Regions from separate parts of the Lysinibacillus sp. FSL K6-0232 genome, predicted to be linked through region 1. Evidence: a T-box and tRNA genes for the amino acid it is inferred to sense, from the RefSeq annotation. Region 1 holds a T-box; the other holds one or more tRNA genes.
The links. The T-box of region 1 lies ahead of proS (proline--tRNA ligase). A T-box ahead of a tRNA ligase gene usually reads a tRNA of that ligase, here a tRNA-Pro.
Positions count from the first base shown of each region.

Region 2: it encodes a tRNA-Pro, which carries the amino acid that the T-box ahead of proS (proline--tRNA ligase) is inferred to sense. The anticodon was not compared.

Region 1 is NZ_JBBOYW010000001.1:2,039,422-2,054,242, forward strand. It holds gene MHB42_RS09925 (hypothetical protein) at 17-430, shown strand; gene MHB42_RS09930 (PF20097 family protein) at 743-964, opposite strand; gene MHB42_RS09935 (tyrosine recombinase XerC) at 1,164-2,117, shown strand; gene MHB42_RS09940 (sigma-70 family RNA polymerase sigma factor) at 2,237-2,782, shown strand; gene MHB42_RS09945 (DUF4179 domain-containing protein) at 2,751-4,106, shown strand; gene MHB42_RS09950 (hypothetical protein) at 4,254-4,403, shown strand; gene MHB42_RS09955 (transcriptional regulator) at 4,524-4,694, shown strand; gene MHB42_RS09960 (putative bifunctional diguanylate cyclase/phosphodiesterase) at 5,041-6,720, shown strand; T-box leader at 6,758-6,977, shown strand; gene proS (proline--tRNA ligase) at 7,029-8,465, shown strand; gene MHB42_RS09970 (hypothetical protein) at 8,598-9,221, shown strand; gene MHB42_RS09975 (Dph6-related ATP pyrophosphatase) at 9,236-9,937, shown strand; gene MHB42_RS09980 (TetR-like C-terminal domain-containing protein) at 9,960-10,136, opposite strand; one part of gene MHB42_RS09985 (IS630 family transposase) at 10,263-10,784, shown strand; one part of gene MHB42_RS09985 (IS630 family transposase) at 10,787-11,326, shown strand; partial or broken gene MHB42_RS09990 (TetR/AcrR family transcriptional regulator) at 11,346-11,654, opposite strand; partial or broken gene MHB42_RS09995 (SDR family oxidoreductase) at 11,839-12,555, shown strand; gene MHB42_RS10000 (RibD family protein) at 12,568-13,311, shown strand; gene MHB42_RS10005 (cupin domain-containing protein) at 13,301-13,696, shown strand; gene MHB42_RS10010 (ArsR/SmtB family transcription factor) at 13,799-14,125, shown strand; gene MHB42_RS10015 (SRPBCC family protein) at 14,122-14,532, shown strand; partial or broken gene MHB42_RS10020 (hypothetical protein) at 14,618-14,821, shown strand, end outside.
Region 2 is NZ_JBBOYW010000001.1:160,753-175,573, reverse strand. It holds tRNA gene MHB42_RS00895 (tRNA-Ala) at 59-134, opposite strand; tRNA gene MHB42_RS00890 (tRNA-Ile) at 147-223, opposite strand; rRNA gene MHB42_RS00885 (16S ribosomal RNA) at 321-1,871, opposite strand; tRNA gene MHB42_RS00880 (tRNA-Ala) at 2,022-2,097, opposite strand; tRNA gene MHB42_RS00875 (tRNA-Pro) at 2,116-2,192, opposite strand; tRNA gene MHB42_RS00870 (tRNA-Arg) at 2,203-2,279, opposite strand; tRNA gene MHB42_RS00865 (tRNA-Leu) at 2,289-2,377, opposite strand; tRNA gene MHB42_RS00860 (tRNA-Gly) at 2,383-2,457, opposite strand; tRNA gene MHB42_RS00855 (tRNA-Leu) at 2,497-2,581, opposite strand; tRNA gene MHB42_RS00850 (tRNA-Lys) at 2,602-2,677, opposite strand; tRNA gene MHB42_RS00845 (tRNA-Thr) at 2,684-2,759, opposite strand; tRNA gene MHB42_RS00840 (tRNA-Val) at 2,764-2,839, opposite strand; rRNA gene rrf (5S ribosomal RNA) at 2,850-2,965, opposite strand; rRNA gene MHB42_RS00830 (23S ribosomal RNA) at 3,082-6,010, opposite strand; rRNA gene MHB42_RS00825 (16S ribosomal RNA) at 6,355-7,905, opposite strand; gene MHB42_RS00820 (hypothetical protein) at 8,482-8,763, opposite strand; gene MHB42_RS00815 (hypothetical protein) at 9,381-10,325, opposite strand; gene MHB42_RS00810 (FRG domain-containing protein) at 10,336-11,319, opposite strand; one part of gene MHB42_RS00805 (IS3 family transposase) at 11,423-11,672, shown strand; one part of gene MHB42_RS00805 (IS3 family transposase) at 11,672-12,543, shown strand; gene MHB42_RS00800 (hypothetical protein) at 12,886-13,797, opposite strand; gene MHB42_RS00795 (hypothetical protein) at 13,892-14,221, opposite strand; gene MHB42_RS00790 (TnsD family Tn7-like transposition protein) at 14,221-14,821, opposite strand, start outside.

The DNA of each region.
Region 1 (14,821 bases):
AAAGGAGCTAATAATTATGACACTGATTAATTTAATGCAAGCCTATGAATTAGATAAGCTATCTAAATTACATTTATCAGATGAGGAAATTTTACAAGCTTTACGAGCAGGAGATGTATCAGCTTGGCAGCAACATGTGCCAAACTATGAATTTCAAGAAACAATGGCACTTTATCAGCAAGGGGAACAACAGTTCTTGGATGCGTTACATGGCCATTATCAAATTAAATATGTAACATTACCAGGCATCCAACGTTTATTGCAACTCCGCTTTCAATTAGAGGCAGGCAAAGATTACGAATTACTTGAAACTGGTATCCAGCATTTAACATGTACTGGCGAAACAATTGACAAGCTTCAGCAAATGCTATCCAGCAATTGGTCACTTACAAAGGAAGCAGACAATACATATGCTATATTTGTAAAATAATGTAACATGCGTTGTGAGAAGAATCGACATAGGTAGTTATCCATCTTCTGCTTTTTCGAATCGTTTCACAGCGCAAAAAGGTGTCTACTAAGTTAATATTCAAAAACAATGAATTTTATACCTACTATTACAAAAATCCCCTTGATAAGCAGGGGATTTTTTATATTGTTGAAAGAACATATGTTCTAAACCTCTAAAAAGAGCATTTTTCCTAATAAAGTTCCCAAATTTATATTTGGGAACGTTTTTATGGTAAAGAAAATGCAAAAGCTCCATTTTGAAAAAGATTTAATCAAAATGGAGCTTTTCGCTTTAGCTAAGTTTATGAGGTTCATCTACAAACATCCCTAAAATATAACCACAATCCTGACAATAATATGCACTTATTTTAGAATTCTTTCTTAAATGCGAATTCAGTGGTGCACTTTTTTTCATTGCTTCTTCAGGAAACATATAAAGTGGAGCATGAGCTGCTCGAATAATACCTTTACGAATATCCTTATGATTACACTGTGGACATATCTTCAATTCCATAGCAATCCCTCCATAGACTTTTATATATTCTACTATAAACTTTTTTCTTAAGTACTTTATGAATAAACATATCTGTTAACGAGTTTCTTTAGCGGTGATTACATTCATAAAAGTATATCACTAATAAATAATGATTACTTTGATATACAATTTGGGAACGTTTTTTGTGGTAAAATAGAGAGCAATTAGAGGTGATTTGATGCAAAAAACAAAACTACCAAAAATCATAAAGGATTTTCTTGTTTATTTAACGACAATTAAAGGCAAATCCCAGCGCACAAGAAAGGAATATGAATATGATTTACTATTATTTTTCCGCTTCCACAAGGCTGTGCAGGAGGATGTAGCTACTGATAATTTAGCAGCCATTGATATTGTTAGCATTTCCATTGATGATATTCGTGAGATTACATTAGAGGATTTATACTTATTTATGGAATATTGTGAGGTACAGCGTGGCAATTCGGCTGCGGCAAGAGCGCGTAAAGTCGCAACCTTAAAATCCTTCTTTAAATACATAAAGGGGAAGCGTCGGCTAATTGAGGAAAATCCAGCAGATGAACTAGAAACACCGAAAATTGGACGCAAAAGACCCATCTATCTAAATATGCAGGAAGCGACGCTATTTATGGATGGTCTACAGGCATCTCCACGCAATTACTGTATTATGATGTTTTTCTTGAATTTAGGAATCCGTGTTACAGAGCTTTGCCAGCTCAATAAATCCTCCATTCAAGGGCGCTATTTAACGATCGTTGGAAAGGGCAATAAGGAGCGCACTGTTTATTTGAATGATAGCTGTATACAGGCATTAGAGAACTATGAAAACAGTGGTAAAACACCCTATAAGGGAGAGGGCGAGGAGCCGCTTTTTGTATCACAAAAGGGCACACGACTTACGCGCCAAACCGTTGCCAGAATTGTGAAACGCATTAATCAGCAATCAGGCTTACAAAAGGAACGACTAACACCGCATAAGCTGCGCCATACATCCGCCACAATGATGTACAAGGCAGGCGCTGATATTCGAAGCCTACAGCATATTTTAGGGCATTCCAGTGTCGCAACAACCCAAATCTACACCCATATCGAGGATGAACAGCTTCAACAGGTACTCAACAACAATCCATTTAATATTGTTCATAAAAAATAAGAAGAAAAACGGGGTCATAGGCTTGATTTTTAGCCTATGACCCTAAAATTCTTTCCTAATAAAAAAATTGAAACTTTTTGGCGGAGTACCATCTCTAATGAACGAAAGGAGGTTGAGGCATGAACGAAAGAAAACTAGTAAAAAAGGCAGTAAAGGGCAATAAAGAAGCATTTGAAAAGCTTCTCGTTATACATAGCAATCAATTGTATCGTACTGCCTTTTTATATGTAGGAAATCGCGAAGATGCATTAGATATTGTACAAGAAGTCGCTTATAAGGGGCTTTTAGCAATAGGTCAGTTAAGAAATGAGGAATTTTTCTTAACATGGCTCACAAAAATTTTAATGCATTGTGCTTTTGATGTCATAAAAAAGAAGAAACGAGAAATACCCATTGAAAAAATAATAGAGCCTTCATCTGAGAAATTAGAAAAAAGAGAGAGCCGCTTAGATTTAGTGAAGATGATCCACCAATTAAAAGCTCCTTATCGAGATGCTATTATTCTATTTTATTTTCATGATTTGCCGATTAGTGAAGTAGCCAAAATAATGAATATCCCTGAAAATACAGTGAAAACATATCTTTATCGCGGCAAGGGACAGTTAAAAAAACTACTAAGGGGGAATGGTTACAATGGAGAAGAAACCGTTTCAAGTAGAATATGAAAAGATTGAAGTACCGCAGGATGAGGTTTTACAGGCTATACAGATTGGTATTAACCGAGCAACGGCTACAAGAAGTATAAAAAATCGTAAAAAACGTTTAAAACCTTATTTACTATTAGCATCAGCATTACTTTTTATAACAGCAAGCTTTATCTCTCCGTCTATATCATACGTAATGGCTGAAGTACCTTTTATCGGTAAGGTATATGAAAATATGAATGATTTCATCGGTAGAAATTTAGCATCACAGCAATTAATCACCCAGTTAAATGAAACAGCCAGCAATCAAGGCATTGATATTACGATCAAAAGTACCTATTATGATGGTGCAGTGATTGGCGCTACTTTTTATATAACTGGTGATGTTCAAACAGAAGCTGATGGTAGATTGCTAGGCTTCTATGAACTATTTGATGGGAAGAAAGAGATAGCAGATAGTAAAGAACTCGTCTATTTAGACCCTACAGAGGATGGATATGCAGGTCATATCCAATTATATTATCCAAAAACGGAGCTGCCATCTAACACGACTTTTCCGCTTGAATTTAAGCGTATCGGCACAAAAGAAGGTGTTTGGAAGTTTGATGTGCCGATTCAGCAATTGCCTTATACAACCATTCAGCTTCAGCAAAAAAGCAGCGCCATAGATGCAGGTATAAGCGTGCTGTTTGATACCATTATGCAAGGACAAGCATCAACCGCAATTAACTATACGGCTACTTTTCCCCGTGAAGGAAAGCATGACCAAGTAAGGTTAGAAATTTTTGATGATAAAGGAAAGCAGCTACCATTATTGGCAGATGGTATTGATTTAGAAACGTCTAAGGATCAGCATTCTATAACCATTAAAGGAAGAACGATCATATCACAGCCACTAGCAGAAACAACAAGCCATTTAACAATCTCTCCAAAAGTAGCTGTCTATGAAAAGGATCAGTTTACCACATTGGAACAACCAACGCCAATTCATATTGACTCTGCTCGGCAAAAGCTAGGTGTAACAGTAGAAAAGATAACATTAAAGGACAAGCAATTGACGATTGATTTCTACTTCAATAGTGAACATAAAGATTTTATACTGTTTGAAAACTTTGCTCGAAACAATATCGAACTTGTTGAAGAATCTGAAAAAGAAGTGTACAAGAAGTCGATTAAACATACAACGAAAGCAATAGATAAAGATAACTTACGCTTTAGCAGTACATTTAATATTGGGACAGTGCATAATTTTAGTACAGATAACTATGTTTTAAGGGTCAATTTCAATGCACTCCATGCAAATATACCAGTTGAATTAGATGCCGTGAAAATTGATGTGAATTAAACAGCAGGGAATTTAGCGCTATCGCAAAGGGCTAAATTCCCTGTTATTTTTTTAAAAAGAATACTTGACGGATAAAACAATCTGTTATATATTAAATAAAAATAATAACAACTGTTATAAAACAGATTTATCCAAGGAGGAATTTATATGTCAAAGTATCGTGATGGTTATGAGTTTTATTGTGAAATGTGTGAGCGTTATGGATTAGAGCCAATTTCTTTCCGCTATTATGTATTACAGCTATCGCAGCAACAACTATCTGCCTATAATATGCAAGCAAAACAATTAGGGATTTAAAAGGACGTGATTATGACGGAAGCCGATGTGAATATTTTATAAAAGCCCAGCCATATAGCATAACATGGACTGGGCTTCTGCAATTTTATAGACATGCACAACTGAAAGGAAGTTATGATGATGACAGATTATCGAGAAGGCTATGAATATTATCGACAAGCTTGTGAAAAACATGGCTTAGAGCCAATTAATTTTCACTACTATATTTTAAATTTATCGCAGGAGCAGTTGGATGCCTATAACCATTATGCCAAAGTATCAGGAGGCTCAATTGAATATGAGGTTTCTTAGCCTATAAAATGTCTTACTGCTTATTGCGTATAGTAAGGCATTTTTTTACTGTTTCTCATACAAAAGCAATTAGCTGTTATAGTATAAAAGTAATTTAATTATCATAAATTTATAGGATTTCAAGCAACTATTTTCTATATTTTTTGTAAAAATACAGAAAAAATAACGTTGAATGTTTTTGATATTTGGGTTGAATTAACTGCTTTTCTAAGACTATAATATAGTTACATAAAAAAGGGGCGCTATACCACAACTTTATACCTCGCTGTAAGATAAAGCAAAAGTACCAAACCCTTCATATTTTAATGAACGGAGAATGAAAATGATGAATATCACGCCTAGTAGTATGAATCAACACAATTATAGTCTAAAAGAATTACAGGATATCTTTTCTGCCATGAATAGTTCCATTATTGTAGCTATTACAGATCGTACAGGAAAAATTACATTTGTGAATGACCATTTTTGTAAAATTTCAAAATATTCACGTGAAGAATTATTAGGGCAGGATCACCGTTTACTGAACTCGGGCTATCATCCTAAATCTTTCTTTAAAGAGATGTGGAGAACTATCGGGAGAGGCGATATGTGGAATGGCGAGGTGTGTAATCGTGCAAAAGACGGGAGCCTTTATTGGGTAAAAACAACTATTTTCCCATTTCTTGATGAAAAAGGGAAGCCGTATCAATATATTGCGATACGTGTAGATATTACAGCACAAAAGGATATAAAAAAAATTACGCATATTGCCTATCACGATGAGTTAACAGGACTACCAAATCGTCGTAAATTAGAACAGCGTTTAGAAAATGAATTCCATCAATCTCGACGTACAGGAGAGAGGTTTGCGTTGTTTTTCATTGATGTGAATCGTTTCAAACACATTAACGACGGGCTTGGTCATATTATTGGCGATATGTTTTTAGTAGAGATGGCAAATCGTCTGCGCAATATTGATTACACATCGAAGTCATTCTATCGCCATAATAGTGATGAATTTGTAATGATTTTAAATGATGTCAATCGTATTGATGAAATGGCAAAGGAAATTATTAATGCATTTAATGAAAGCTTTATCATTGATAACTATGAGTTTTATGCAAGCATTAGTATCGGAATTAGTATATTCCCTGATCATGCAGGCTCCATCGAGGAATTATTAAAGAACGCTGATATTGCGATGTATGCCGCAAAATCTACACGCGGCAACCAATATCGCTTATACCGCGATAATATGGATGAAGCGAACGATAAATGGCTTTTATTAGAAACAAAATTACATCAGGCTTTAAAAAATGATGCCTTAGCGCTGCATTACCAGCCTAAAATTGATTTAAAAACAGATACAGTTGTTGGGATGGAGGCATTGCTGCGCTGGCATGATGCAGAATTAGGTCATGTCCCACCAGATCGCTTTATTCCATTTGCAGAGGAATGCGGACTTATTAATGATATTGGTATATGGGTGCTACGCAAGGCATGTGCGCAAGCGCGTCTTTGGAATCAGGAATATAGCTTAAGCTTACGTGTTGCTGTTAATATTTCACCGATTCATATTAGTACACCGGGCTTTGTGAATATGGTGCGTGAAATTGTTGCAGAAACAGGGTTTGACCCGCATTTATTGGAAATTGAAATTACAGAGATGAGCATGCTTGATTATACAGAGGAGCTTATTGATACCATTAGGCAATTACGAGCACTCGGTATTACGATTTCATTAGATGATTTTGGCACAGGCTATTCCTCCTTAAATTATTTAAAAAAATTCCCTGTCGACGTACTGAAAATCGACCGTGCCTTTGTACGGGATATAGTGCCTGAAAAATCAGGAATTGCCATGATTTCAGCGATGATTTCCCTAGCCCATGCCTTAAACTTGCAAGTTGTTGCTGAAGGTGTTGAGGAGGAGGCAGAATTAAAGGTGTTACGTGAGCATGGCTGTGAGTATGTACAAGGCTATTATTTCAGCAAGCCGTTATCTGTAGAGGATTTTACCAATTTAATTAAACAATCTAGTTTTTAATTGCTATCGGAGAGCTGTTTTGCTAAAGTTAGATCAAATATAATTGATGATGTGGCCAAGTAAGGAAGAATTGTGAAACAGAAAATATAGCAATTGCTGAAAGCTATATCACCGCTTCTTCGCTGAACACCTACCACGGAGATGTTATGCAAACATAACCGAGTCGTTTTCGTTATCAAACGTGAGAGGGCTTTAAGTTTTGCTTAAAGCTAAATCAAGGTGGTACCACGTCTATCTAGCACAAGGACGTCCTTTTAACAAGGACAGCTTTGTGCTTTTTTTGATTTTACTGTTAGGGAGGAATGCATATGTCAAAGCAGCTAGAGGATTTTTCGAAATGGTATATTGAAACCATTCAAAAGGCAGATTTAATGGATTATACGCCTGTTCGTGGCTGTATTGCCTTTAAGCCAGATGGCTATGAAATTTGGGAGCATATTCAGGAGGAAATGGATCGTCGCTTTAAAGAAACTGGACATCGCAATGCCTATTTCCCAATGCTTATCCCTGAATCCTTCTTCCAAAAGGAAAAGGATCATATCGAAGGGTTCTCACCTGAGCTGCCATGGGTGACGGAGGCAGCAGGAGAACCATTAGAGGAACGTCTAGCACTTCGACCAACCTCTGAAACAATGATTGGCCATCTTTACTCGAATTGGATCAAAAGCTATCGTGACCTACCTGTGCTGCTTAATCAATGGGCAAATGTCTTTCGCTGGGAAAAGAAAACCTTGCCGTTTATCCGTACATCTGAATTTCTATGGCAGGAGGGGCATACGGCACATGTAGATGAGGCAGAGGCACGTCAGGAAACCATGCAAATGCTGGACATTTATAAAGAGGTGGTGGAGCAAGTATTAGCCATTCCTGTCTATGATGGACAAAAAACACCGTCCGAGCGCTTTGCAGGAGCTGTTGATACGTATTCCATTGAGGCAATGATGAAAAATGGTAAGGCTGTGCAAGCAGGTACTTCGCATTATTTAGGCACTAAATTTGCGGAAGCCTTTAATATCAAGTATTTAACAAAAGCAAATAAGCATGACTATGTACACACAACCTCTTGGGGCACTTCTACGCGTTTAATTGGCTCTGTCATTATGGTGCATGGTGATGAGCAGGGGCTTGTCCTACCACCACGCATTGCACCAACACAGGTTATATTAATTCCTGTTGGACCGTGGAAAAAGAATCCGCAAATTATGGAGCAGCTCGATACTATTTTTGCAACGCTTAAGGCGAAGGGAATTCGTGTACGTCTTGATGATTCAGACCAATCACCGGGCTTTAAATTTAATGAGTGGGAGCTCAAAGGCGTACCATTACGTGTAGAATTAGGGCCTCGTGATCTCGATAATCATCAAGCACAGCTAAAGGCACGCGATGAGGTGGAGAAACAAGCAATTGAGCTATCCGCTATTGTTCCAGCCATTGAACAGGAGCTAGTAGCAATGCAAACGCGCTTACTAGAAAAAGCACGTCAATTCCGCGAAGCCAATGCCCACACAACCATTGATACACTTGCACAATTACAGCAGCATATCGACATAGCCAAAGAAAATAGCACAATTCCAGGCTGGGTGCTTGCTGGATGGTGTGGTGAGGATGCCTGTGAGGAACAAGTAAAAGAACAAACGAAATATACCTCTCGCAATATTCCATTTAGCCCACCAACAACCAAAGCAATCTGTATTGGCTGTGGCAATAAAGCCAAGCATACAGTTTGGTTTGCCCAAGCCTATTAATGAACCTAAGCCGATTTCCTTTTGAGAAATCGGCTTGTTTATAAAAATTATGTAAATGTAAAACTTTCCTTATAATAATGGCAGATTCACTGGAAATGAGGATGCCTATGATAAACTTGCAATTGCTTTATAATGACTATCTACATATTAAATTTTATAAATGAGGAAACGCTTGCCTCCTTTGCATTGCAAGGCGATACGCTTGTACATACGAAAACAAATATCCAAGTAGCGCATTATTTTGCTTGTTACTATGATTATTATTGTGAGCAACTAGCTATAACACCTGCACATCTAAATGCCTGCAAAAATCTTACGCTAACGCTTGTGCAAACAATAGAGGGCAAACGTAATAAGCTGACAATGCCAGCAGCACAGGGCATAGAGTGCATCATACAGCTTATTAATGATGTCGATGCCTTTTTACAGATGTATCATGGCAATAGCATAGTCTTCTTTATGCTTATTGAAGATTTTCTATGCCATCAGTCTGCAATGCCTTACCATAATCATTGTTTTGACATGCTCTTACAAAATTATGTAAATTATATTTTAGCTTTTCATTTTGAGGAGATGAATAAGCTTATAGACTACTTCACCGAGCAGCCATTATACTGTAAACTAATTATTAATAAGCTTTTTGGATATACCATTTTTATGCAAAAAATAATAAAGCAAGCCAATATCGCTTTAAGCGAGTATCCAAGGCTTACGCAATTTTTCGAGCAGGAAACAAGCGATATCTATCAAGCATAAAGGAGAACATCATTATGTCACAAGCCGTCAATTGGAAAAACAATGCACAAGGTCAGCGATTTATTGCCTCCTTTAGTGGTGGCAAGGATAGTGTGTTAGCATTATATAAAGCAAAAAAAGTCGGGCAAGCAATGGGCTTGATTGTGATGCTGGAGGAGGAAGGTAAACGTTCCAGATCGCATGGTATGCCCCCTGCACTAATACAGGCACAAGCACAGGCAATTGGACTGCCTGTTTATACGGCTGCTGCGAGCTGGGCGGATTATGAGCGTGTATTTATCCAGCTTTTAGCAGATGCCAAGCAGCAAGGGGCAGAGGTATTAGTGACAGGGGACTTAGATATGCCTATTCATGATTGCTGGCATGATAAGGTGACAAAGCAGGCTGGTTTACAGCTTGCCATGCCATTATGGGACATGGACCATCGTGCTGCTGTGCAGGAATTTATTGATTTAGGCTTTGTTACAATGGTGGTGACGGTTAATTTATCACTTGGTATGACAGAGGAGGATTTAGGACGTGTGCTTACCCATGATTATATAAAGGAGCTTGAAGCACGTGGGATTGACCCTTGCGGAGAGGGTGGGGAATTCCATACAACCGTTCTTGATGGACCACTTTTTCAACAGCCCATCACTATTCGCCAATGTCCCATCCACAAAGATGGTGAATATGCTTTTTTACCGCTGGAATTAGCTAACAATAACGTCATGTAGATGGCGTTATTGTTTGATGCTGCTATAAATTTGTTTCCAATAAATTGCCCACTTGCTCTGCCATAACTTGTGGTGGATAGGGCTTACCATTGGTAAACCACCATTCCACAATGCCAACAATGGCAGCCCCCAAAAATTGCAGTGTAATCTCCTGCTTATCCCCCACATCCTTTGTTAATTCCTCTATTACAAACGCCAAAAATATTTTTCTAAAATAGTGTGCGCCTTTACTATCTATATATAAGGTGATTAACTTTTAGACTTACACTCTTTTTCTTCGTTTTCCTGTATACTATTCTTAATAGATATGAAACGGAGAAAAATGATGCGTAAAATTGTCCTAATTCCTGAAGAACAAATTCCTGCTGCTTTAGAAGAATTAAAGCTTGTCATGAAAGAAGAAAACAATCATAAAATGTTCGTTCGCTACCAAGTGATTTATATGTTACTTTCCGGCGAATCGTATGAAAAAATTGTCGACTATACAGGTCTTTCTTTAGCGACGCTGTTCAATTATCGCAAAGCTTATTGTGAAAAAGGGATCGCTGGACTTGGACGTAAAAAACAACCTGGTCGAAAGCGTCATTTAACGGCTGAACAAGAAGCACGAGTCGTCGCGACAATTGTCAACCAAACGCCTAAAGATGCTGGTTTTCCCGTTGAAATGAACTGGACAGCGCCTCTTCTTCGCGATTGGATTGAGCGAACATTTGGTGTGTCTTTTTCTGTACGTGGGACACGTGATTTATTGTACCGTCTTGGTTTAAGTTATACGAAACCAACGTATACATTGGAAAAAGCAGACCCCCTCAAACAAGCAGTTTTCCTTGAAAAATTTGAACAGGCGAAAAAAAACTAATTCATGGTCAAATTGATCGTATTTTATTTGAAGACGAGTCAATGATCCGTGATTACCAAGCGATTTCCAACACGTGGTTTCTTAAAGGTCAACAAAAAATCATTCCAACATATGGCCGACATCAAGGGGTTAAGCTAATTGGTACATTGGATTACGAAACGGGCGATGTATTTTGCGTGCAAGAAGAACAATATACCGCTGTTGAATTCCTAAGTTTTTTAGAAAAAGTCATCGCTCGTTATCCGAATGAACGCATCGTGATGGTATTAGACAATGCGCGCATACACCATGCGAAATTGATTCAACCATTTTTAGAAAAGTATCAAGATTTCTTTGAATTTCTGTTCCTTCCGCCGTACAGTCCCAATTTAAATTTAATCGAAGGACTGTGGAAATGGATGAAGACAACGGTGATCCACAATGTCTTTTACTCAAATGTCGGAAAGATTCAACGTGCTGTCCAAGGCTTTATCCAAATGATTAATCAAACACCTGAAAATACGGTGAATAGGCTGTGCTTGAAACTCTAATTTTCTTTCACCGTATATATAGCATTGTTGTAAAAAATAATGTATGACGGTCAAAGTATTCAAACCATAATAGCTCTGCCTCAACATAATTCATATCCATAGCTAATGTACAAAGCTTACGTAATTCCTCTATATGCTCATCTGTTAATTTATCCAGTAAATCATATTTATCAAGATAATGTAAATAAAAGGTTCTTCTATTGACATCTGCTCGATCGGAAATTTCTTGTATAGTAATAGCATCAAAGCCTTTTTCCGCCATTAATGCAAGAAAAGCATTTTTAATGGCTTTTTGAGATTTTATAATTCTGCGATCTATTTTTGTCATACTAGAAAACACCATACTTTCTACACAATATCAAATTATTTGTGCACTATTGCTCTAATACTAGCAATTTGATTATTGCGAATAGCTACTATTTCTTTTAAATTATACACAGTTGAGTATTAATTCATCAAGGTGAATTAATAGAATGGAGGAATAAGCTATGATAAAAGATAAAGTTGTGATAATGACAGGCGCGTCCAGTGGAATTGGGGAGGCAACTGTCAAGGAGCTTGCTGCTAAGGGCGCAAAGCTGGTACTCGTTGCACGTCGTCAGGAGCGTCTTGCAAAATTGCAGGCAGACATTCAAGAAAGGGTGGACAGGCAGTTTATCAGGTTGCAGATGTGACATCCCCTATACAGATGGAGGCAGTAGCTGCCTTTAACACTTGAGCAGTTTGGACAAATTGATGTATTGGTTAATAATGCAGGCATTATGCCACAAGCATTTTTGTATAAGCAAAAGCTTGTCGAATGGGATCAAATGATTGATGTCAATATAAAAGGTGTGTTGTATGCGATTGCTGCTGTGCTTCCTACAATGCGTGAGCGTCAATCAGGGCATGTGATAAACCTTTCTTCTGTTGTTGGTCATCATATTTATCCGGGCGGTACTGTTTATTGTGCGACAAAGCATGCCGTGCGAGCGATTTCGGAAGGCTTGCGTCAGGAAGAAGCGATGAGTGGGACAAATATTCGTGTTACCAATATTTCGCCTAGAGCCGTTAACAGCGAATTATTAGCAACAACTTCAGATACTGATATGCGCGCAGGCTTAGATGAATTTTATCAAGTAGCGATTGATGCGACAAATATTGCAAAAACCATTGCATTTGCTATTGAGCAACCTGCTGAGGTTGGTATCAATGAAATTATTGTGCGCCCAACCGTACAGGTAGGGTAAAAGGAGAGAATCATGAGTAGACCATATTTATTTTGTCATATGCTTGTTTCATTAGACGGGAAAATTATCGGCTCCTATATGGATACACCTGAGGGGCAAGAAAGTAGCAACGTGTTTTATAACATTGCATTTGGGGAAAAGCCTTTTTATAAGCATCAGGGCTGGCTATCTGGACGTACCACAACAGATGATAATTTCACCCACTATCAAACGCCGAACTTAGATAACACTGCGCCAGCCGTACCAGCAGGAGATTTTATTGTCGACACAGATTTAGACAAATATTATGTATCCATTGACCCATCTGGCAAGCTGGGCTGGACAAGCAATATATTACAATACCGAGATACAAAGGCTCATATTATTGAAGTGTTGACAGAAAAAGCAAGCAATGCGTATAAAGCACTATTAAGAACACACAATATCTCCTATATTATCGCTGGCAAAGAAACATTGGATTATGATATTGTAATGCAAAAGCTTAAAACATTATTTATGATGGATACACTGATGCTTGGCGGTGGTGGTGTGTTGAATTGGTCATTTATCCAAGCTGGGCTATGTGATGAAATCAGTATTGTCATTGCACCAACGGCAGATGGTTGTGCAACAGCTCCCTCATTGTTTGAAACACGAGAGGGCTTATCAACAGCTATACCTGTAGGATTTTCCTTAAAAGCTGTTGAAGCACAGGAGGATGGTAGTGTTTGGTTAAGATATACTGTGAAGAAGGCAGGGACTGATAATGGCAAATGAACATTTACGCAATAGCACAATTTTTCCATTAGGGCAAAAAGTCGAAGCAAACTTTATTGGAGATGCGTATCTACAAATGGTGTTTACGGATGCAGCACCGCTTAATACAGCCATTGGCAATGTAACCTTTGCGCCAGGAGCACGCAATAATTGGCATGTTCATCATACTGGGCAGGTGTTATTAGTAACAGGTGGCGAAGGCTGGTATCAAGAGGAAGGAAAGCCAGCCCAGCGTTTAACAACAGGCGATGTTGTCAATATTCCGCCAAATATCAAGCATTGGCATGGTGCAACAAAGGATAGCTGGTTTGTGCATTTAGCGATGACACCTGGTGAAACAGAGTGGCTAGAGCCTGTTGAGGATGAATGGTTTTCTCAATTATAAGTATTAAAACGTTGTAAAGAAGGGGCATACTTTCTTTATAACGTTTTTTCTTGCTATATTGACAGGACACCGTTAAGTGTCCAATTAGAAAGGGTGGTGGTTGTGAGCCATAATAATCAAGAGCGTGATGTTTATGTAGCCATTGCTGACCCAACAAGACGTCAATTATTGCGTTTATTAGCAGAGGCAGAGGAATTACCACTTCATGAATTAACCGCTCACTTTCAAATGGGGCGCACTGCTGTATCCAAGCATTTGGCGATTTTAAAGGATGCTGGTCTTGTCCTTGCACGAAAGGATGGCAGGGAAACGAAATATCGTTTACATGCTGCTCCATTACAGGAGGTTCAGGATTGGGTCGCATTTTACGAAAGTTTTTGGAAGCAACGAATGGGTCAATTACAACGTTTATTGGAGGAAAACAAATGAAACCAGATGTATCAGTTGATTATCAATTTACAAGTTCTATCGAGCAAGTATGGCATGCCTTAACAGATTCAGATATGCTCGCAAAATGGATATGGAGCAATGATTTTCAGCCAGTCGTGGGACACAAGTTCCAATTCCGCGCAGAGCCAAATGAATGGTGGGATGGCATTGTCCATTGTGAGGTGCTGGAAATTGATGAGCCTCATAAAATATCGTATACTTGGGCAAGTGCTGGTGAAACAACAACCGTTACATGGACACTCACACAAAATGAAGATGGTACAACCCAGCTACGTCTTGACCAATCAGGCTTTAGCGAGGAAACAAAAGCACGTCAAGGCGCAATTGAAGGTGCTAAATATTCTTGGCTAACAATGGGTGAGCAGCTTCAAAAAGTGCTGGGATAGCCTCTAATAAAGAACGCAATTCCTTTTATAGAATTGTGTTCTTTCCATTTTCATTGAAATCTCTGCAAACAGAAAGGACCATCTAATGAAAATTAACCAACTAATCGCCAACAATATTTACCGTCTAGATGTGACATTACCAGAGAATCAATCGCTCGGTATTACTGGGTTATCTGGCTCAGGGAAAACAACATTCTGTCAAACTATTGGAGAAGAATCAAAAAAACGTCTTGTATCGTTATTACCAAAGGCTGAATATCAATATTTATTTCCAGAGGTTATGGAAACC
Region 2 (14,821 bases), 1.9 Mb from region 1:
AAATGTGTTTGTTACAATTTCAATGTCGTTTTATCCAGTTTTCAAAGAACAAAGAATTTGGTGGAGCCTAGCGGGATCGAACCGCTGACCTCCTGCGTGCAAGGCAGGCGCTCTCCCAGCTGAGCTAAGGCCCCAAGAGGAATATATGGTGGGCCTAAATGGACTCGAACCATCGACCTCACGCTTATCAGGCGTGCGCTCTAACCAGCTGAGCTATAGGCCCTCTTAGAAGTTTTATAAATTTGTGCATAAACCTTCAAAACTGAACAGCAAAACGTAATCATACAAACCCAAGGTTTGTATTCCGAAAATATCCTTAGAAAGGAGGTGATCCAGCCGCACCTTCCGATACGGCTACCTTGTTACGACTTCACCCCAATCATCTATCCCACCTTCGGCGGCTGGCTCCAAAAGGTTACCTCACCGACTTCGGGTGTTACAAACTCTCGTGGTGTGACGGGCGGTGTGTACAAGGCCCGGGAACGTATTCACCGCGGCATGCTGATCCGCGATTACTAGCGATTCCGGCTTCATGTAGGCGAGTTGCAGCCTACAATCCGAACTGAGAACGACTTTATCGGATTAGCTCCCTCTCGCGAGTTGGCAACCGTTTGTATCGTCCATTGTAGCACGTGTGTAGCCCAGGTCATAAGGGGCATGATGATTTGACGTCATCCCCACCTTCCTCCGGTTTGTCACCGGCAGTCACCTTAGAGTGCCCAACTAAATGATGGCAACTAAGATCAAGGGTTGCGCTCGTTGCGGGACTTAACCCAACATCTCACGACACGAGCTGACGACAACCATGCACCACCTGTCACCGTTGCCCCCGAAGGGGAAACTATATCTCTACAGTGGTCAACGGGATGTCAAGACCTGGTAAGGTTCTTCGCGTTGCTTCGAATTAAACCACATGCTCCACCGCTTGTGCGGGCCCCCGTCAATTCCTTTGAGTTTCAGTCTTGCGACCGTACTCCCCAGGCGGAGTGCTTAATGCGTTAGCTGCAGCACTAAGGGGCGGAAACCCCCTAACACTTAGCACTCATCGTTTACGGCGTGGACTACCAGGGTATCTAATCCTGTTTGCTCCCCACGCTTTCGCGCCTCAGCGTCAGTTACAGACCAGAAAGTCGCCTTCGCCACTGGTGTTCCTCCAAATCTCTACGCATTTCACCGCTACACTTGGAATTCCACTTTCCTCTTCTGCACTCAAGTCCCCCAGTTTCCAATGACCCTCCACGGTTGAGCCGTGGGCTTTCACATCAGACTTAAAGGACCGCCTGCGCGCGCTTTACGCCCAATAATTCCGGACAACGCTTGCCACCTACGTATTACCGCGGCTGCTGGCACGTAGTTAGCCGTGGCTTTCTAATAAGGTACCGTCAAGGTACAGCCAGTTACTACTGTACTTGTTCTTCCCTTACAACAGAGTTTTACGATCCGAAAACCTTCTTCACTCACGCGGCGTTGCTCCATCAGGCTTTCGCCCATTGTGGAAGATTCCCTACTGCTGCCTCCCGTAGGAGTCTGGGCCGTGTCTCAGTCCCAGTGTGGCCGATCACCCTCTCAGGTCGGCTACGCATCGTCGCCTTGGTGAGCCGTTACCTCACCAACTAGCTAATGCGCCGCGGGTCCATCCTGTAGCGATAGCAGAACCATCTTTCAACTCAAAAACATGTGTTTCCAAGTATCATTCGGTATTAGCCCCGGTTTCCCGGAGTTATCCCCAACTACAGGGTAGGTTACCCACGTGTTACTCACCCGTCCGCCGCTAACGTCAGAGGAGCAAGCTCCTCCTCTGTTCGCTCGACTTGCATGTATTAGGCACGCCGCCAGCGTTCGTCCTGAGCCAGGATCAAACTCTCCATAAAAAGAAATTTGATTTGCTCAAATTGTTTTGCTGGCATCTCATCTTCATTCGATGTCCAAAATTATTTCGTTCACTTACCAAAGTAAGCTACTAAATTTATTGATTACGTTTTGCTTGTTCAGTTTTCAAGGTTCATGTTAATAAATTTGTTTGGTGGAGCCTAGCGGGATCGAACCGCTGACCTCCTGCGTGCAAGGCAGGCGCTCTCCCAGCTGAGCTAAGGCCCCATGTTAGTTTTTAGGAAATGGTCGGGAAGACAGGATTCGAACCTGCGACCCCTTGGTCCCAAACCAAGTGCTCTACCAAGCTGAGCTACTTCCCGTGCATTTTATTGGCGCGCCCGACAGGAGTCGAACCCATAACCTTCTGATCCGTAGTCAGACGCTCTATCCAATTGAGCTACGGGCGCATATAAAAATGGTGCCGAGGACCGGAATCGAACCGGTACGGTAGTCACCTACCGCAGGATTTTAAGTCCTGTGCGTCTGCCAGTTCCGCCACCCCGGCACATTTGGAGCGGAAGACGAGGTTCGAACTCGCGACCCCCACCTTGGCAAGGTGGTGTTCTACCACTGAACTACTTCCGCATGTGCTTACGTTTTTTAAAATCTGGCATATATAAAGAATGGTGCGGGTGAAGGGAGTCGAACCCCCACGCCTTGCGGCGCTAGATCCTAAGTCTAGTGCGTCTGCCAATTCCGCCACACCCGCTTAATGGTTGGTATTAAAAGTGGTGAGCCATGAAGGACTCGAACCTTCGACCCTCTGATTAAAAGTCAGATGCTCTACCAACTGAGCTAATGGCTCAAAAAATGGTGCCGGCTATAGGAATCGAACCCACGACCTACTGATTACAAGTCAGTTGCTCTACCTGCTGAGCTAAACCGGCAAAATGGTGGAGGATGACGGGCTCGAACCGCCGACCCCCTGCTTGTAAGGCAGGTGCTCTCCCAGCTGAGCTAATCCTCCTGGGTAATATGCCTAGCGACGTCCTACTCTCACAGGGGGAAGCCCCCAACTACCATCGGCGCGAAAGAGCTTAACTTCCGTGTTCGGGATGGGAACGGGTGTGACCTCTTTGCCATTATCACTAGACTATTTAAAAGACAAGATTTATTATAACAGGTTTTGTTATCATTGCAAGCTTTTTTTAAAACTTTCTTGTTCTTTCAAAACTGGATAAACGGGCATTGAATTGCGTCAAACTGGTTTTGGTTAAGTCCTCGATCGATTAGTATTCGTCAGCTCCATGTGTCACCACACTTCCACCTCGAACCTATCTACCTCATCGTCTTTGAGGGATCTTACTTACTTGCGTAATGGGAAATCTCATCTTGAGGGGGGCTTCATGCTTAGATGCTTTCAGCACTTATCCCGTCCACACATAGCTACCCAGCGATGCCTTTGGCAAGACAACTGGTACACCAGCGGTGTGTCCATCCCGGTCCTCTCGTACTAAGGACAGCTCCTCTCAAATTTCCTACGCCCACGACGGATAGGGACCGAACTGTCTCACGACGTTCTGAACCCAGCTCGCGTACCGCTTTAATGGGCGAACAGCCCAACCCTTGGGACCGACTACAGCCCCAGGATGCGATGAGCCGACATCGAGGTGCCAAACCTCCCCGTCGATGTGGACTCTTGGGGGAGATAAGCCTGTTATCCCCGGGGTAGCTTTTATCCGTTGAGCGATGGCCCTTCCATGCGGAACCACCGGATCACTAAGCCCGTCTTTCGACCCTGCTCGACTTGTCGGTCTCGCAGTCAAGCTCCCTTGTGCCTTTACACTCTACGAATGATTTCCAACCATTCTGAGGGAACCTTTGGGCGCCTCCGTTACCTTTTAGGAGGCGACCGCCCCAGTCAAACTGTCCGCCTGACACTGTCTCCTGCCCCGCTAAGGGGCATGGGTTAGAATTTCAATACAACCAGGGTAGTATCCCACCGACGCCTCCTTCGAAGCTGGCGCTCCGAGATCTCTGGCTCCTACCTATCCTGTACAAGTTGTACCAAAATTCAATATCAGGCTACAGTAAAGCTCCACGGGGTCTTTCCGTCCTGTCGCGGGTAACCTGCATCTTCACAGGTACTATAATTTCACCGAGTCTCTCGTTGAGACAGTGCCCAGATCGTTACGCCTTTCGTGCGGGTCGGAACTTACCCGACAAGGAATTTCGCTACCTTAGGACCGTTATAGTTACGGCCGCCGTTTACTGGGGCTTCAATTCGTAGCTTCGCTTGCGCTAACCACTCCTCTTAACCTTCCAGCACCGGGCAGGCGTCAGCCCCTATACGTCACCTTACGGTTTTGCAGAGACCTGTGTTTTTGCTAAACAGTCGCCTGGGCCTATTCACTGCGGCTCTCTCGGGCTTTCACCCTAACAGAGCACCCCTTCTCCCGAAGTTACGGGGTCATTTTGCCGAGTTCCTTAACGAGAGTTCTCTCGCACACCTTAGGATTCTCTCCTCGACTACCTGTGTCGGTTTGCGGTACGGGCACCTCTCACCTCGATAGAGGCTTTTCTTGGCAGTGTGAAATCAGGAACTTCGTCCATACGGACTCGCCATCACAGCTTGGCGTTACAGTGTGCGGATTTGCCTACACACACGCCTTACTGCTTGGACGCGCATTTCCAACAGCGCGCTTACCCTATCCTCCTGCGTCCCCCCATTTCTCAAACGGTGAGGAGGTGGTACAGGAATATCAACCTGTTGTCCATCGCCTACGCCTATCGGCCTCGGCTTAGGTCCCGACTAACCCTGAGCGGACGAGCCTTCCTCAGGAAACCTTAGTCATACGGTGGACGGGATTCTCACCCGTCTTTCGCTACTCATACCGGCATTCTCACTTCTAAGCGCTCCACCAGTCCTTCCGGTCTGACTTCAACGCCCTTAGAACGCTCTCCTACCACTGACATCGTAGATGTCAATCCACAGCTTCGGTGAATCGTTTAGCCCCGATACATTTTCGGCGCAGCGTCACTCGACCAGTGAGCTATTACGCACTCTTTAAATGATGGCTGCTTCTAAGCCAACATCCTGGTTGTCTGTGCAACGCCACATCCTTTTCCACTTAACGATTACTTTGGGACCTTAGCTGGTGGTCTGGGCTGTTTCCCTTTTGACTACGGATCTTATCACTCGCAGTCTGACTCCCGTGTATAAATATCTGGCATTCGGAGTTTGTCTGAATTCGGTAAACCGGGATGGCCCCCTAGTCCAAACAGTGCTCTACCTCCAGTATTCTCATCACGAGGCTAGCCCTAAAGCTATTTCGGAGAGAACCAGCTATCTCCAAGTTCGATTGGAATTTCTCCGCTACCCACACCTCATCCCCGCACTTTTCAACGTGCGTGGGTTCGGGCCTCCAGTAAGTGTTACCTTACCTTCACCCTGGACATGGGTAGATCACCTGGTTTCGGGTCTACGACCACGTACTACTTCGCCCTATTCAGACTCGCTTTCGCTGCGGCTCCGCCTTCTACAGCTTAACCTTGCACGTAATCGTAACTCGCCGGTTCATTCTACAAAAGGCACGCTATCACCCATGAACGGGCTCTAACTACTTGTAGGCACACGGTTTCAGGTTCTCTTTCACTCCCCTCCCGGGGTGCTTTTCACCTTTCCCTCACGGTACTGGTTCACTATCGGTCACTAGGTAGTATTTAGCCTTGGGAGATGGTCCTCCCGGATTCCGACGGAATTTCACGTGTTCCGCCGTACTCAGGATCCACTCAGGAGAGAACGAACTTTCGACTACAGGGCTATTACCTGCTCTGGCGGACCTTTCCAAGTCGCTTCATCTAACTCGCTCTTTTGTAACTCCGTATAGAGTGTCCTACAACCCCAAGAGGCAAGCCTCTTGGTTTGGGCTCTTCCCGTTTCGCTCGCCGCTACTCAGGGAATCGATTTTTCTTTCTCTTCCTCCAGGTACTTAGATGTTTCAGTTCCCTGGGTCTGCCTTCAAGACGCTATGTATTCACGTCAAGATACTACGCCATTAAACGTAGTGGGTTCCCCCATTCGGAAATCTCCGGATCAAAGCTCACTTACAGCTCCCCGAAGCATATCGGTGTTAGTGCCGTCCTTCTTCGGCTCCTAGTGCCAAGGCATTCGCCGTGCGCCCTTAATAACTTAACCGTCGGCTTTCGATATACGTCGTTATCCAGCGTCAGCTTCATTCGCTCGCTCAGTCACGTACAGAGGTACGCTCCTTTACTCACTCAATCGCTTCCTTGTCTAACTCGTATCTCAAAACCCTTAAATTATTAAGCCTAAAAAACTTAAAAAATAAATGTGTTTGTTACAATTTCAATGTCGTTTTATCCAGTTTTCAAAGAACAAAGCTACTACCTGCTTCTATTGTTGAGAATAACAGGAGTACATGATTTTGAAGTATTTCATTCAGAAGAATGAACCTTCAAAACTGAACAGCAAAACGTAATCGTACAAACCCAAGGTTTGTATTCCGAAAATATCCTTAGAAAGGAGGTGATCCAGCCGCACCTTCCGATACGGCTACCTTGTTACGACTTCACCCCAATCATCTATCCCACCTTCGGCGGCTGGCTCCAAAAGGTTACCTCACCGACTTCGGGTGTTACAAACTCTCGTGGTGTGACGGGCGGTGTGTACAAGGCCCGGGAACGTATTCACCGCGGCATGCTGATCCGCGATTACTAGCGATTCCGGCTTCATGTAGGCGAGTTGCAGCCTACAATCCGAACTGAGAACGACTTTATCGGATTAGCTCCCTCTCGCGAGTTGGCAACCGTTTGTATCGTCCATTGTAGCACGTGTGTAGCCCAGGTCATAAGGGGCATGATGATTTGACGTCATCCCCACCTTCCTCCGGTTTGTCACCGGCAGTCACCTTAGAGTGCCCAACTAAATGATGGCAACTAAGATCAAGGGTTGCGCTCGTTGCGGGACTTAACCCAACATCTCACGACACGAGCTGACGACAACCATGCACCACCTGTCACCGTTGCCCCCGAAGGGGAAACTATATCTCTACAGTGGTCAACGGGATGTCAAGACCTGGTAAGGTTCTTCGCGTTGCTTCGAATTAAACCACATGCTCCACCGCTTGTGCGGGCCCCCGTCAATTCCTTTGAGTTTCAGTCTTGCGACCGTACTCCCCAGGCGGAGTGCTTAATGCGTTAGCTGCAGCACTAAGGGGCGGAAACCCCCTAACACTTAGCACTCATCGTTTACGGCGTGGACTACCAGGGTATCTAATCCTGTTTGCTCCCCACGCTTTCGCGCCTCAGCGTCAGTTACAGACCAGAAAGTCGCCTTCGCCACTGGTGTTCCTCCAAATCTCTACGCATTTCACCGCTACACTTGGAATTCCACTTTCCTCTTCTGCACTCAAGTCCCCCAGTTTCCAATGACCCTCCACGGTTGAGCCGTGGGCTTTCACATCAGACTTAAAGGACCGCCTGCGCGCGCTTTACGCCCAATAATTCCGGACAACGCTTGCCACCTACGTATTACCGCGGCTGCTGGCACGTAGTTAGCCGTGGCTTTCTAATAAGGTACCGTCAAGGTACAGCCAGTTACTACTGTACTTGTTCTTCCCTTACAACAGAGTTTTACGATCCGAAAACCTTCTTCACTCACGCGGCGTTGCTCCATCAGGCTTTCGCCCATTGTGGAAGATTCCCTACTGCTGCCTCCCGTAGGAGTCTGGGCCGTGTCTCAGTCCCAGTGTGGCCGATCACCCTCTCAGGTCGGCTACGCATCGTCGCCTTGGTGAGCCGTTACCTCACCAACTAGCTAATGCGCCGCGGGTCCATCCTGTAGCGATAGCAGAACCATCTTTCAACTCAAAAACATGTGTTTCCAAGTATCATTCGGTATTAGCCCCGGTTTCCCGGAGTTATCCCCAACTACAGGGTAGGTTACCCACGTGTTACTCACCCGTCCGCCGCTAACGTCAGAGGAGCAAGCTCCTCCTCTGTTCGCTCGACTTGCATGTATTAGGCACGCCGCCAGCGTTCGTCCTGAGCCAGGATCAAACTCTCCATAAAAAGAAATTTGATTTGCTCAAATTGTTTTGCTGGCATCTCATCTTCATTCGATGTCCAAAATTATTTCGTTCACTTACCAAAGTAAGCTACTAAATTTATTGATTACGTTTTGCTTGTTCAGTTTTCAAGGTTCATATAATACTCATCACTTTCGCGACAACTCTTAAACTATAACATCTTCACCGCTTGTTGTCAACATTTTTTTGAAATTTTTAATCTCAAATCAATAAAAGCAACTCTCAAATAATATCACAATTGTTTTATCAATGTCAATATCAAGTTAACTAAAATATTTTTTAGTTTTGATGTTATTTGCTGTGTCGTTTTAACGACAAATAATAATTTATCACTTCCCCAACAATTTAGCAAGTGTTTTTTATCATCAAAATTAAAAAATATATAAATATTGATTTAGTTAGTTATTTTTTGCATTTTCGAGTGTTATAAAAGGTAATTTTGTTTTACTACTATACATCGCTTTCTTTTAACTCGCAACCATATATTAAACCTCTGTTAAAATAAGCAGAAGCTGTGGAACGGCTTCTGCTTATTTTGTCTTTACACTCTATTTAATAGTTACTTTAATTCATCCTTTTGAGGATCAACTATATTTAAGCACCATAAAAAATTATCCCACGCAGAATACCAACCGCTGAAAACTTCAGAGGAATCATCCCAACGAACATCAAATTTTTTCTGACCATCAATTTCTACTAAATATAAAGAAAGTGTTTCATCTTTCTTAGCAACAACTAATTTCATGCCATTTTCACGTTCTTCTTCCGTCAATGGAACGTCTGAAACAGAGCGTACCTGTGCCTGTTCGAATACTTGTTTATTCATAATTTTATAATTCATTATAATCCCCCAATAATACTTCTTTTAATATCGTTTATGTTAGCTGTAAAATACAGAACTATAAAAGTATAACCTATATTTATTCAACACAAAAAGAGGAAATCCGCTTTTTTTGTGCGAATTCCCTCCCTTCTTTATACTGTTCAGTAACAATAAAGTTCTGCTTTTTCGCCCGCTATGAACCCGCATTGCACCGTTGGTAGTTAGAACAAAGTTGTGTCGCAAAATCACCGATTTTCCCAATTATTTTCCAACCTAAAAGCAGAACTTAATTCTCGTTAGAATAAAGTCCTGCTTTTCCCTTGCCTTTCTCCCGCAATCTCCCCGCCCTCACCACGCAAGCACCACAGGTGCATTCCATCATCTCTCCACGCACATTCTCTGACGCCTCCAGCGCCCGTATCACGCTTTTCTCGGCTCCTTTCCTTATTTAATAGTCGTTTCACCTTCCTCTCGCCTTCTCACGCCCTCTACACGCAAAAACAGGAGAATCCACGGCGGATTCTCCTGTTCTTCTCGCTCTCCTCTGATATGGGAGCAGTTCTTTGTTCTATTTTTGATACGGCTTTGTTGTATCAAGCAGTACTTTGTTCTACTTAGACATAGTAATGATTCTTTTAATAGTAGTTGCACCAACTAGGCTGATATTGATGTGTAGCTTTTTCAACTTCCGATATCCATGCAGCTACATCAGATAATTTAGATTGTAACTCTTCAACTTCCATTTCTTTAGAGTCCGCATCATTCCAAAGCATTTCCAAAGCATATTCTACACCATTTCTAGGATACTGAACTGAATCGTGATTTAAAAAATAATGTAGACCAGTATGTTCTGTAACATATTGTTTGCCTACTTCTTTTAAAACCTCACCATTTTTATCACACTTTGCATCTTTACCAAATGCACCTATTTTCCAACCATAGTGTTCCCTACTAAACGTGTAATTATCATAATGTCCCCATCGACTAGTATATACTTTAAAATTTAATTTATATCCAAGATTTAAATCTCCACCAGTACTTTTCCAACTTAGTGATTTATCTGTTTCAAAAATACAACGATATAAATCTTCAATAGAATGGAAGTGATAATAATAATCGCTCAAATCATCTTCTGGAAGAATATCAGAATTACAAATAAATCTTTCATCGTATATCGGTAAAATGTAATAATGTAAATTACTAGCTACAGTTGATAGGTTATCCAATTGCTGCTCTATAAACTCTTGATTACTTTCAAACGAATCATAGTGATTTTTAAGAGCTAAATAACCCACTTTTAACTTTTCACATTCTTCTCCATAATCCACTTCTTCACGTACTCTCATATTCATTTGCACAATTTCTTCAATGCTTCTTTTCACTTCATCTAAAATTTGTCCATCTTCATTGAATAAATTTGTTTTAAATTGTTCAATATCTCGTTGTTTGAAGTAAAATATCTTTACTAACTTTTCATTATTAAAACTTTCATCTAAAGAAACTCGAGAATCATTAACTAAAGCATTAACAATTTTAAATTTTAGATTCCTAATTCTTGCCTCATCATATGTAATTCCCATGTCCATCCTCCTAATAATGCTCTTTTAAATAACTAGCTAGCCCCTGAATATCAGGATATACCGTCCTACTATTAATACCCATATTTTCTAACTGTTTAATCAATACCTCTTTTAATTCCGGCTTAATAATAATCTGCAATTGATTTTCATGAGTTACTATGTCATCCATACAATGTTTTTTCTCAACAACTTTAGATAACATTTTCAACTTTTCTATAAGTTCCTCCGCTAACCGCTTTTCAATAGGATTCTGTAAATCTAACAAAGCATTTATAGCCTCCATAGCCTCACTAATATAGTATGAATCAAATTTCTTATTTTTTACAACTTCTGATATCTTATCAGATATCGAATTTAGAATTGTCCTTTCTATTTCTCCTTTATATAATTCGGCATTCAAATATTCACTTTTTATCTCCTCGAGAAGCAATTCTCGAACAATACCCGCTTCTTCTTCAGTCTGTTCAAAATAGACTGAAAAACAGCCCTGTTGACTCTTAATACGTTCGTTATAATATTTAGTTTTAAAGAACGTATATCTCTTAGAATTACTATACGCCATCTTTTTTAGGTGATTAATAACAGAAACTTTAACCTTTTCACAACTCAAATACTTATATCTTAAAAAGTGCTCTATAATCTCATTTTCTTTAGAATTTATATTAATAACTTCTGGAGATTTTATATAATATATTTTTCCAGGAACACCTATCCAATTTTCACTAACACATGCAAAATATAGGGCATGTAATGAATTTTCTGTCCAATCTAACAGTCTAGTAGGAATCCCGTAATGCTGCATATTACAGGCATTATTAATAAAATCGTCGTCAATAAACTCTTTATGGTTTGCTTGTTGTATTTCAAGATACATAGCAGCCTCTTTGTTAGGCATCTTCTTTCCCCTAATTATACTTGGCTCTAAATCCCATTCATCGTTTGACTGTCCTCTAAATAATTTCTTTTCTGAGTTGCTAGATAACGTAATGCTCATATAATCTAAAATATCTTCAATAAAAATTGGATAGGCTACACTTAGTTGGACAGAATTTTTAAGGTCAAGTAGACTACAAATAACACATTTGAGGAGAATCTACATGACTAAAAGAGAACGCCGAACATTTACTGAAGATTTCAAGCAACAGATCGTGCAGCTGTACCAAAATGGAAAACCAAGAAAAGAGATTATTCGTGAATATGATCTTACTCCTTCATCTTTAGACAAGTGGGTGAGTCAGAGTCAAAAATCAGGTTCTTTTAAGGAGAAAGACAATTTAACAGATGAACAAAAAGAATTGATGGAACTCCGAAAAAGAAACAAGCAACTAGAAATGGAAAATGACATTTTAAAGCAAGCCGCGCTGATACTAGGACGAAAGTAAATGTAATCAAGAATAATCAACACAAATACTCGATATCAGCAATGTGCAAAGTCCTGCAAATCCCTAGAAGTACTTATTATTATGAAGCAAAAGAAAGAGTATCGGAGGATCCCGTTACCTCTGATGTAATCGATATTTTTCACGCAAGCCGTCAGAACTATGGAACACGTAAAATCAAAGTAGAATTAAAAAAGCGCGGTCATATTGTTTCCAGGCGAAGAATTGGGCGCATCATGCAGGAGCAGGGTCTCGTTTCTTCATACACAATCGCTCAATTTAAACCACATACAAAATCCTGTAATGAATCAGAACAAACAAATGAACTAAATCGTGCATTCGCACAGGAACAAGAAATGACCACAATCGTTAGCGATTTAACGTACGTAAGAGTCAATCAAAAATGGAACTACGTATGTGTCTTTGTCGATCTCTTTAATCGGGAAATCGTCGGTTTTAGTACAGGGCCAAATAAAGATGCATTACTCGTTTATCGTGCGTTAGCTTCTATCAAAGTCGATCTTAATAAGATACAGCTTTTTCATACGGATCGTGGAAATGAGTTTAAAAATAATTTGATTGATGATGCTTTAAAGACTTTTAATATCCAACGATCCTTAAGTATGAAGGGCTGCCCGTATGATAATGCAGTAGCTGAAGCAACATTCAAAATCATCAAAACAGAGTTTGTGAAGGGCAGACATTTTAGTAGTTTAGAAGAATTAACAAGGGAGTTAAAGGACTATGTTCACTGGTTTAATAGCATAAGAATTCATGGAACCCTTGGATATGAAAGCCCAATTGAGTACAAACATAGACACCTTAAAAAAATTGTCTAGTTTAGTGTTGACATACCAAATCTCTAATTTACTAAGAGAAATTTCTTTATCTAATTCTTTAATCCCTTCATCTAATATGTTTATTTCATTCAAAATTACATCGTTAAGAGTTTCCGATAGAACTTTCATAATCGCCATATCTTCATATACATTGAATGAACACACAATCCCTTGACCTTTCCCATTAACACATAGAATTAATTCATTTTTAATTCGTTTTTCGAATCCTCTATTACTACATTTAAAGTTAGTAAAAAGACCTTTTTGCACTTCAAATTGGTCTTCATAATATATATATTTAATCATCCCATACTCCTTTAATTTAAATATCCAAACAATTATCTATTTCACTTTGTTAATTTTATATCCTTCAACCCATCCACTTAAATTTCCTTGAGCAGTTTCAACTTCTACCTTCAACCAGTTCCCTCTACGACCTACTACTTTTACTTTTTGAAAGGGTTCTATCTTGCTATGATATAAAACTGGCGCAGATTTCATTCTTCCTGCTCTCAATAAAAACTCTTGATTGGATTCGCCTACATACTCATTAAATTTCACTTTAACTTCATTCGTCACACTTATTTGTTCTTTTGAATACTGAACTTGTTCTGTAAAAGCCTCATCAAGTCCATCCATGAGATTTTCAACCGAATCATCTACAAAAGTACCAAGCACTAAAAGAATAGGCATAAAAATTTCGGTAATAATATATTTAACAGCGTCTATCCCTAGTTCAAATGAAACTGCCATTAAAAACCCTTTTAAAGTGCCTTTGTTCTTTGCAATTTCTTTTAACCGCTCCATCTCCTCAACAGAAAAAACTTGTGATGAAATTGGATTATTAACGGTCACTTCAATATCAGTTTCACTCGCACCTTGTAGCTTGAATTCCGCCCTTTGACTTTCACTCTCACTTTCAAATTCCTTTACTTGCTCTAATACGTCTTCTACTGAAAGTTTAGAGAATACAGGTAAAATGTTATTGATTAACTGTGATTGTTGACTTACAAAATCTAAATATGGTCTTGTTGCGAGATGTTGAATACTATCATACTGACTCAACAATTGATTTGTCGCATCCATCATTCTATCATCGAAAACTCGCTGAGCAATTTGTTGTTGCTGAACGATTTTAGATAAAATAGCCTCTTGCTGCTGAATCATTCTTACTGCCGGACTATCTAACATACTTTCCATCATTCTCTGTTGCCTTAAAATACTCTCCCATACTGAATTATTAAAAAAGTCCAATTTAACAGTCCCCCTCCAATCATTGCATAAAAAAACTCCCTATAACTATAATAGCAAGGGAGTTAAGTAATTCCAATTTAAACCATTTCAATACTTAAACCTCAATAAATATCTGGCATTTCGCATCATAAAAATCTATTGCCTTCGCTTCAGCACAATTCAAACAGTAGACCTTATATAAAGGTGTCGTCTGGCTTTTCACTTCATAAACAATTTCATTATCAAACATTTTTTCACAATGAAAACAACGCTGTGCATCTGTTACTTCAACAACTGTAGGTAGTAACCCTAAAGGATTTATGTTCCATAATAAATTGCGTTGCTCATGCGCTTCTTTAAATGTTAATTTAGGAGAAGCTACTTTGTGTTTTCCATCCTTGAAATAAACTAATACATATTCATGCTTATACTTAAATATGTTCATTATTGATTACACCCCTTTCTCCCTTTAGGCGTTACCTCATCAAACCACTCGCGCTCATGAATGCGCAGCCATGCAAATAATCCGTTATTTATTTTGCTTAGTTCTTTGCGATTTGCATTTGGATGTTTGCTAAGTAACATTAACCATTGTTCTTTTCGTTCTTCGCTTGAATAAATCGGTACGCGATTGCTTCTTTTTCTTACTCGCTTTCCGATGACCGGCTCTAGCTCGAATAATTTATCTAACGGTACATTCAAAAACTGAAGCACTAGCAAGTGTCGCAAAGGACTTCTATTTTTGGCGGTGTTCCTTATAAATAGTTTCAGCCAATTGTTTCTTTCTTCTAAGCTGACCGCGCTCTGCATCATTTCCAGATAACTAGCAGGATAATATGTTTGAAAAGCTTCAAGGAATTCGGTCATTTTTATATTGCCGGCGTAAGATGTTAATTCTGCATCTCTCAATCTATCTATATAGAAACTACTCATATAATTGTGTGGCAAACGAATTCGATTTTGCATAAGCCATTGCACATTTTGAACATATCTCTCATCGAACTCTTTATACGCTGCAACTTCATCACTGGATAAAGCCGCATTA